2 regions of the Streptomyces sp. NPDC031340 genome follow, and region 1 is predicted to be linked to the other one. Evidence: riboswitches for the same ligand, from Rfam matches in the RefSeq annotation. Region 1 holds a riboswitch; the other holds the start of a gene.
The links. Region 1 has a riboswitch for glycine ahead of gcvP (aminomethyl-transferring glycine dehydrogenase). Riboswitches for the same ligand answer to the same signal wherever they lie in the genome.

Region 1 (4,269 bases):
GCGGTCCGACGGCCTGCGCGGCCGCCGGCATCACTTACCGGCAACTGGACTACTGGGCCCGCACCGGCCTCGTCGAGCCCAGCGTGCGCCCCGCCCACGGCTCGGGGACACAGCGGCTGTACAGCTTCCGCGACGTCGTCGTCCTGAAGATCGTCAAGCGGTTCCTGGACACCGGGGTGTCGCTGCAGAACATCCGCACCGCCGTGCAGCACCTCAGGGAGCGCGGCTTCCGCGACCTGGAACGCATGACGCTGATGAGCGACGGCGCCACGGTCTACGAGTGCACCTCTCCCGACGAGGTCCACGCGTTGCTCCAAGGGGGCCAGGGCGTCTTCGGCATCGCCGTCGGCGTGGTGTGGCGGGACGTGGAGAACGCGCTGTCGCAGCTGCACGGGGAGCGCGTCGACACCGGCGAGACGCTCGTCGGACACAATCCCGCGGACGAGCTGGCGCGCCGGCGCAACCGGGCGGTCTGAGACCCGCCCCGCGCGCCCGCGGCGTTGTCAGTGGCGTAAGGCAGCATCGGACATGTGAGAACCGCGCCCACGATCCTGCATCTCGACATGGATGCCTTCTACGCCTCGGCGGAGCAGGCAGCCAAGCCGAGCCTGCGCGGGAAGGCCGTGGTCGTGGGCGGGCTGGGGCCGCGCGGGGTGGTCGCCACCGCGTCGTACGAGGCGCGCGTCTTCGGGGTCCGCTCCGCCATGCCGATGGCGCAGGCCCGGCGGCTGGCGCCGAACGCGGCGTACCTGACTCCGCGCTTCGGCCTCTACCGGGCGATCAGCGAGCAGGTGATGGGGCTGCTGCACGCGCTGTCGCCGCTGGTGGAGCCGCTGAGCCTGGACGAGGCGTTCGTGGACCTGGAGGCCGGGGACGCCGCCTGGGACGAGACGTCGGCGCGACTGGTGGGGGAGCGGCTGCGCGCCGACATACGGCGCGTGACCGGGCTCACCGGGTCCGTGGGCCTCGCCGCCTGCAAGATGCTCGCGAAGATCGCCTCCGAGGAGGCCAAGCCCGACGGGCTCGTGGTGATCGAGCCGGGCACCGAGCGGGCCCTGCTCGAGCCGATGCCGGTGCGGATCCTGCCGGGCGTGGGACCGGCGACCGGGGACCACCTGCGGCGGGCCGGCATCACCACGGTCGGCGACATCGCCGAGGCGGGGGAGGACGAGCTGGTGCGGCTGCTGGGCAAGGCCCACGGACACGCCCTGTACGCCATGGCGCTGGCCCGCGACGACCGGCCCGTGGTGGCCGAGCGGGAGGCGAAGTCGGTGTCGGTCGAGGACACCTACGACGTCGACATCCACGACCGGATCCGGGTGGGCACGGAGGTGCGGCGGCTCGCCGACCGCTGCGTACAGCGGCTGCGCGCGGCCGGGCTGTCCGGGCGGACCATCGTGCTGAAGGTCCGGCGCTACGACTTCTCCACGCTGACCCGTTCGGAGACGTTGCGGGGGCCGACCGACGATCCGGCGGTCGTGCGGGAGGCCGCCGCGCGGTTGCTGGAGTCGGTGGACACCACGGGGGGTGTGCGGCTGCTGGGCGTGGGGGTGAGCGGGCTGGCCGACTACACGCAGGAGGACCTGTTCGCGCAGGCGGCCGGGGAGCGGGAGCGGGAGAGCGGGCCGACGGAGGAGCCCGAGGAGCCCGAGGAGCAGCCGGCGGAGCGGCAGACGGCCCCGGCGGAGCGTCGGTGGCCCGCGGGGCACGACGTACGGCATGCCGAGTTCGGGCACGGGTGGGTGCAGGGGAGCGGACTCGGGCGGGTGACCGTGCGGTTCGAGACGCCCGGCTCGCAGCCCGGGAGGGTGCGGACGTTCCGGGTCGACGACCCCGGCCTGGAGCCGGCCGATCCGTTGCCGTTGGTACCGCTGCTGCCGCTGATACCGGCGGAGGGACCACAGGAGGGGCTGGAACAGGGAGCAGGGGAGGGGCCACAGGGGGCCGGGGAGTCGGCCTATGCCTCGTCCGAGCCCGCCAGCCTGCCGAAGTCGTGGTCGGCGTCGTCGAAGGCGGGCGGCGGGGCCACGTCCAGACCGTAGTGGTGGTAGAGCTGCAGCTCCTGCTCCGGGGAGAGGTGGCGGCCGACGCCGAAGTCGGGAGCGTCCTTGATCAGGGAGCGGTCGAAGGGGACGTGCAGGGCGCCCTCGACCAGTCGGCTGGGCTCCAGTGGGACGAAGGCGTCCCGGGAGAACAGCCCGGTGCGTATGGCGGCCCACTCCGGCATGCCGGTCGCGTCGTCCAGGTAGACCTCGTCGACGGTGCCGATCTTGGTGCCGTTGCGGTCGAACGCCTTGCGGCCGATCAGGTTGCGCGGATCGATGTCGGTCTGCACGGGCCCTCCTCCTGGTCGCATTCGTCATCACTACGAAAGAGCACAACGCGGCGGGCGGCCACTCGAAAGCCGGGGTGTCGTGCCCGCTGGTAGGCTGACTACGGCTGCTGACCCCGTGCGGGAGAGTCCTCCGGACATCACCGGAGGCGCCGAAGGAGCAAATCCTCCCCGGAATCTCTCAGGCTCACGTACCGCACGGACGAGGTCACTCTGGAAAGCAGAGCGGGTGTCGCGACGGCCTCCGCTCTCACCGACGGTGAAAGCCGCAAGCCCTCGGGCGGCCCGGCGAAGCTCTCAGGTTGAGATGACAGAGGGGGAGGCCGTCCGGGTACCCGCGCCGTGGTGCCCCTCGAAGGTCGCGTCAGACCAGGAGGCCTCCGCAATGACCGCCCACCGCATTACGCTCTCCGAGCTCGAGCAGGGCATCCCCTTCGAACAGCGCCACATCGGGCCCGACCAGGAAGCGCGGGCGAAGATGCTCGCCCAGGTCGGGTACGGCTCGCTGGACGAGCTCACCGCCGCCGCGGTGCCGGATGTGATCAAGAACGCCGACGCCCTCGACCTGCCGGGCGCGCGCACCGAGGCGGAGGTGCTCGCCGAGCTGCGGTCGCTGGCCGAGCGCAACCAGGTTCTCGACTCCATGATCGGGCTCGGGTACTACGGCACCTTCACCCCGCCCGTCATCCTGCGCAACGTGCTGGAGAACCCGGCCTGGTACACGGCCTACACGCCCTACCAGCCGGAGATCTCCCAGGGCCGCCTGGAGGCCCTGCTGAACTTCCAGACGATGGTCGCCGACCTCACCGGCCTGCCGACCTCCGGCGCCTCGCTGCTCGACGAGGGCACGGCCGCCGCCGAGGCCGTGGCGCTGTCCCGGCGCATGGGGAAGAACAAGAAGGGGCTCTTCCTCGTCGACGCCGACGCGCTGCCGCAGACCATCGCCGTGATCGAGACCCGCGCCGAGCCGACGGGCGTCGAGGTCGTCGTCGCCGACCTCAGCGACGGCATCCCGGCCGACATCGCCGCGCGCGAGATCAACGGCGTGCTCGTCCAGTACCCCGGCGCCTCCGGTGCCGTACGCGACATCAAGCCGGTCATCGACCAGGCGCACGAGCTGGGCGCCCTGGTCACCGTCGCCGCCGACCTGCTCGCGCTGACGCTGCTGAAGTCGCCCGGCGAACTCGGCGCGGACATCGCCGTCGGCACGACCCAGCGGTTCGGCGTGCCCATGGGCTTCGGCGGGCCGCACGCCGGCTACATGGCCGTGCACGAGAAGTTCGCGCGCAGCCTGCCCGGGCGTCTGGTGGGCGTCTCCGTCGACGCCGACGGGCACAAGGCCTACCGGCTCGCGCTGCAGACACGTGAGCAGCACATCCGCCGGGAGAAGGCCACCAGCAACATCTGCACCGCCCAGGTGCTGCTCGCCGTGATGGCCGGCATGTACGCCGTCTACCACGGCCCCGAGGGGCTGAAGGGCATCGCCCGGCGCACCCACCGGTACGCCGCGATCCTCGCCGAGGGCCTCCGGGCCGGCGGGGTCGACGTCGTGCACGGCGCCTACTTCGACACCCTGACCGTCCGCGTCCCGGCGAAGGCCGGCGAGGTCGTCGCCGCCGCGCGGCGCGGCGGCGTCAACCTCCACCCGGTCGACGCCGACCACGTCCTGGTCGCCTGCGACGAGACGACCACGCGGGCGCAGGTGGGCGCCGTATGGGCGGCGTTCGGCGTCGAGGGCGACGTCGAGGCGCTGGACGCGGTGGCCGCGGACGCGCTGCCGGAGGCGCTGCTGCGCACCGACGGCTACCTCAACCACCCCGTCTTCCAGCAGCACCGCTCCGAGACCGCCATGCTGCGCTACCTGCGCCGCCTGGCCGACCGTGACTACGCGCTCGACCGCGGCATGATCCCGCTGGGCTCCTGCACGATGAAGCTCA
Region 2 (4,269 bases), on a different contig from region 1:
CCCTGGAAGCCCGGGAAGACGGAGGAGTTGAGCTTCTTCGCGAAGTCCTTCTTCGCGAGGATGATGCCGCCGCGCGGTCCGCCCAGCGTCTTGTGCGTGGTGGAGGTGACGACGTCGGCGTGCTCCACCGGGTTCGGGTGCAGACCGGCTGCGACCAGACCGGCGAAGTGGGCCATGTCGACCCACAGGTACGCCCCGGCCTCGTCGGCGATCCGGCGGAACTCGGCGAAGTCCAGCTGCCGCGGGTACGCCGACCAGCCCGCGATGATCACCTTGGGCCGGTGCTCCTTGGCCAGCCGCTCGACCTCGGCCATGTCGACCAGTCCGGTCGCGGAGTCCACGTGGTAGGCCACCACGTTGAACTGCTTGCCGGAGAAGTTCAGCCGCATCCCGTGGGTCAGGTGGCCGCCGTGCGCGAGGTCCAGGCCGAGGATGGTGTCCCCGGGCTGGGCCAGCGCGAACAGGGCGGCCTGGTTGGCGGAGGCGCCCGAGTGCGGCTGGACGTTGGCGTACTCGGCGCCGAACAGGTCCTTGACCCGGTCGATGGCGATCTGCTCGGCGACGTCGACGTGCTCGCAGCCGCCGTAGTAGCGGCGGCCGGGGTAGCCCTCGGCGTACTTGTTGGTGAGGACCGAGCCCTGCGCCTCCATGACCGCGAGCGGAGCGAAGTTCTCCGAGGCGATCATCTCGAGCGTGGACTGCTGGCGGTGCAGCTCGGCGTCGACCGCCGCGGCGACCTCCGGGTCGAGCTCGTGCAGGGGCTTGTTCAGTACGGACATGACGGGGACGACTCCTCAGCCGGCGGTGTGGGCGGCGTACTCGTCGGCGGAGAGCAGGTCGGACGGCTCGTCGGTGACGCGCACCTTGAACAGCCAGCCGCCCTCGAAGGGGGCCGAGTTCACCAGCGACGGGTCGTTGACGACGTCCTCGTTGATCTCGGTGATCTCACCGGTGACGGGGGAGTACAGGTCGGACACGGACTTGGTCGACTCCAGCTCGCCGCAGGACTCGCCCGCGGTCACCGTGGAGCCGACCTCGGGGAGCTGGGCGTAGACGACGTCGCCGAGCGCGTTGGCCGCGAACTCGGTGATGCCGACCGTCGCGACGCCGTCCTCGGCGGCCGACAGCCACTCGTGCTCCTTGCTGTAACGCAGCTGCTGCGGGTTGCTCATGGCCTGAATTCTCCTGTACGCGGGGAAGTGCTGGTGAGTGGGGGACTGCGAAGAACGTGCGTGAGCAGGCGCGATGTGCGCTGTGTCACGCGCGCGCGGCTACGACGGTGTCACTTCTGCCGCTTGTAGAAGGGCAGCGCCACGACCTCGTACGGCTCGTGGGTGCCCCGGATGTCCACACCGACCCCGGGGGTGCCCGGCGCCGCGTGCGCGGCGTCCACGTACGCCATGGCGATCGGCTTGCCCAGCGTGGGGGAGGGGGCGCCGGAGGTGACCTCGCCGATCACCTCGCCGCCGGCGACGACCGGGTACCCGGCGCGCGGGACGCGGCGGCCCTCGGCGACCAGGCCGACGAGGACGCGGGGAGGCTCGGCGGCGGCCCGGTCGGCGGCCTCCAGCAGTGCCGTCCGCCCCACGAAGTCGCCCTCCTTGCCGAACTTCACGACCCGGCCGAGGCCGGCGTCGAACGGCGTCACCGACGTGCTCAGCTCGTGCCCGTACAGCGGCATGCCCGCCTCCAGGCGCAGCGTGTCGCGGCAGGACAGGCCGCAGGGGACCAGTCCGGCGGGCGCGCCCGCCTCGGTCAGCGCCTGCCACACCTTCTCCGCGTCGGACGGGGCGACGAACAGTTCGAAGCCGTCCTCGCCGGTGTAGCCGGTGCGCGCGATCAGGGCCGGCACGCCCGCGACCGTGCCGGGCAGGCCCGCGTAGTACTTCAGGCCGTCCAGGTCGGCGTCCGTGAGGGACTTCAGGATGCCGGGGGACTCGGGGCCCTGGACGGCGATCAGCGCGTAGGCGTCCCGGTCGTCGCGCACCTCGGCGTCGAAGCCGGCGGAGCGCTCGACGAGGGCGTCCAGGACGACCTGGGCGTTGGAGGCGTTGGCCACGACCAGGTAGTCGGTCTCGGCGAGCCGGTAGACGATCAGGTCGTCGAGGATGCCGCCGTCCGCACGGCAGATCATGGTGTAGCGGGCGCGGCCCGTCCGCACGCCGCCGATGTCGCCCACCAGGGCGTGGTCGAGCAGGGCGGCGGCCTGCGGGCCGGTCACGGCGATCTCGCCCATGTGGGAGAGGTCGAACAGGCCCGCGCTGGTGCGTACGGCGTTGTGCTCGTCGCGCTCGGAGCCGTAGCGCAGCGGCATGTCCCAGCCGGCGAAGTCGGTCATCGTCGCGCCGAGCGAGCGGTGCACGGCGTCGAGGGCGGTGTGACGGAGTTCGGTACTGCTCATCGGTCGGTCGTCTCCCAAGGCGATGGGGCCCCCGTGCGAGCGAAGCCGGGCATGGGGGAAGCGAGGTCGTTCCTCCCCATCTGTCATCGGAACCTGAGAGGTTCGCCATGACCAGGCAAGGGATCACGGCTTGCACCTTGGGTGGAGCCGCTGGTCGACAGCGGCCCGCTTTTCAGATGTGCCTCGCCCGCGCGGTAACGGGGCCTGAGAGATTCAAGGGAGGGACTTGCTCCTTCGGCGTCCCGGTGAGGCGCACGTGGCGACGCGAACGTGGCGACGCGTACGTGCTGCCGGGAACTCTCCCGCGCGGATTCAAACGGCCGGTATGCAGTTGGCGGGCTCATCATTGCACGCCTCGGCGGATGGTGGGCGGTCGGTACTTGTGACAGGCCTGTGGCCGTAAAGGCACCGAACCGGGAGACAGCTTGGATTACTTTCTCTTTACATTCGGTGGGGAGAAGTTCTCTGACCCCCGCAGGGAGGACGATCACGGTGACAAGGCCCACGGCGTATGCGACGACCTCGGCTATCGCGCTGCCCGACCAGCCCACGGCCCCGGCCCGCGAGCGGTGCGCGGCCCGGCCGGCGCCGGTCGTCCGCGACCTGCGCGAGCGGTCCGGCCGCAGCCCGCACGCCCTGCTGTTCGGTTCCCGCGACGTCGTCGTGGTCACCGGCCTGCCCGGCAGCGGCAAGTCCACCCTGATGAAGCGGGCGGTGACGGGCCTGCGCATCGACTCCCAGGACGCCCGTGACCGCTGGGAGAGCCGCATGCCGCGCTTCCTGCCCTACGCCGTCTACCGCCCCCTGGTCCGCCTCGCCCACTACGCGGGACTGCGCCGCGCCCTGCGCTCCGGCGAGGGCGTCGTCGTGCACGACTGCGGCACCCAGGCGTGGGTGCGCGGCTGGCTCGCCCGGGAGGCCCGCCGCCGCGGCGGCACGCTGCACCTGCTGCTGCTCGACGTCGCGCCCGAGGCCGCGCTGGAGGGGCAGCGCGAGCGGGGCCGCGGCGTCTCCCGGTACGCCTTCGCCCGGCACCGCGCGGCCGTGTCCCGGCTGCTGCGCGCGGTGGAACGCGGGGATCTGCCCGACGGCTGCGGCTCGGCGATCCTCCTGGACCGCCCGGCCTCCGGCGTCCTGCGCAGAATCGCCTTCCCGGACTGACCCCGGCCACCCACCGCGGCCCGCGCGCCCGCCGTCGGACGCCACCCGCCACGCCGCGGCGCGGTGCGCGGTGCGCGGTGCGCGAGAGGTCGCGGGCTGACCGGTCGGCGGGTGGTACCCGTTAGCCTTTTCAGCCACAGCAGGTTCCAAGCAGGCGGTAGGCAGATGGACTTCCCGGCGGCGGGCTTCCCCGCGGACATCCCGGCACAGGCGCACCCCCACCCGCACGGCGGATGGCCCGGCAACGAACTGGAGGAGGTGCTCTCCGCCTCCCTCGGCGTGCCCACCGCGGGCGGGCGGATCGTCGAGGTGCTCGGGCGCAGCTTCCTCTGGGTGCCGCTGCCCAACGGCGGCGGCCCGGACAGCGGCCCCCTCGACCTGCCCACCCTCGAGATCGACGGGCAGGCCTACGTGCCGGTCTTCAGCTCGGAGGAGCAGTTCCGTCAGGTCGTCGGCAACCACATGTCGTACACCATTGCGCCGGCCGTCGAGTTCGCCCGCGGCCTGCCGCCGCAGATCGGCATCGCCGTGAACCCGGACGGCGTGGTCGGCGTCCCGCTCCCGCCGGCCGCCGTGGCCGAGCTGTGCCGCGCCGGCCGCACCTCGCTGGACGGCCCCGGAGCCGGCGGCCGCGTCCGCCTCTTCGAGCCGGACTGGCAGGACGACCCGGTCGACTTCCTCGCCGCGGCCACCGCGGAGTTCGCCGA

Region 2: another riboswitch for glycine. It lies ahead of gcvT (glycine cleavage system aminomethyltransferase GcvT); the one in region 1 lies ahead of gcvP (aminomethyl-transferring glycine dehydrogenase).

What each region holds. Positions count from the first base shown of each region.
Region 1 is NZ_JBVIIE010000024.1:114,426-118,694, reverse strand. Features, by position in the region: gene ACZ5GT_RS20510 (MerR family transcriptional regulator) at 1-476, shown strand, start outside; gene ACZ5GT_RS20505 (DNA polymerase IV) at 531-2,042, shown strand; gene ACZ5GT_RS20500 (PRC-barrel domain-containing protein) at 1,958-2,335, opposite strand; glycine riboswitch at 2,444-2,539, shown strand; gene gcvP (aminomethyl-transferring glycine dehydrogenase) at 2,718-4,269, shown strand, end outside.
Region 2 is NZ_JBVIIE010000001.1:28,624-32,892, forward strand. Features, by position in the region: gene glyA (serine hydroxymethyltransferase) at 1-779, opposite strand, end outside; gene gcvH (glycine cleavage system protein GcvH) at 795-1,172, opposite strand; gene gcvT (glycine cleavage system aminomethyltransferase GcvT) at 1,283-2,401, opposite strand; glycine riboswitch at 2,472-2,583, opposite strand; glycine riboswitch at 2,584-2,716, opposite strand; gene ACZ5GT_RS00120 (AAA family ATPase) at 2,894-3,562, shown strand; gene ACZ5GT_RS00125 (enhanced serine sensitivity protein SseB) at 3,728-4,269, shown strand, end outside.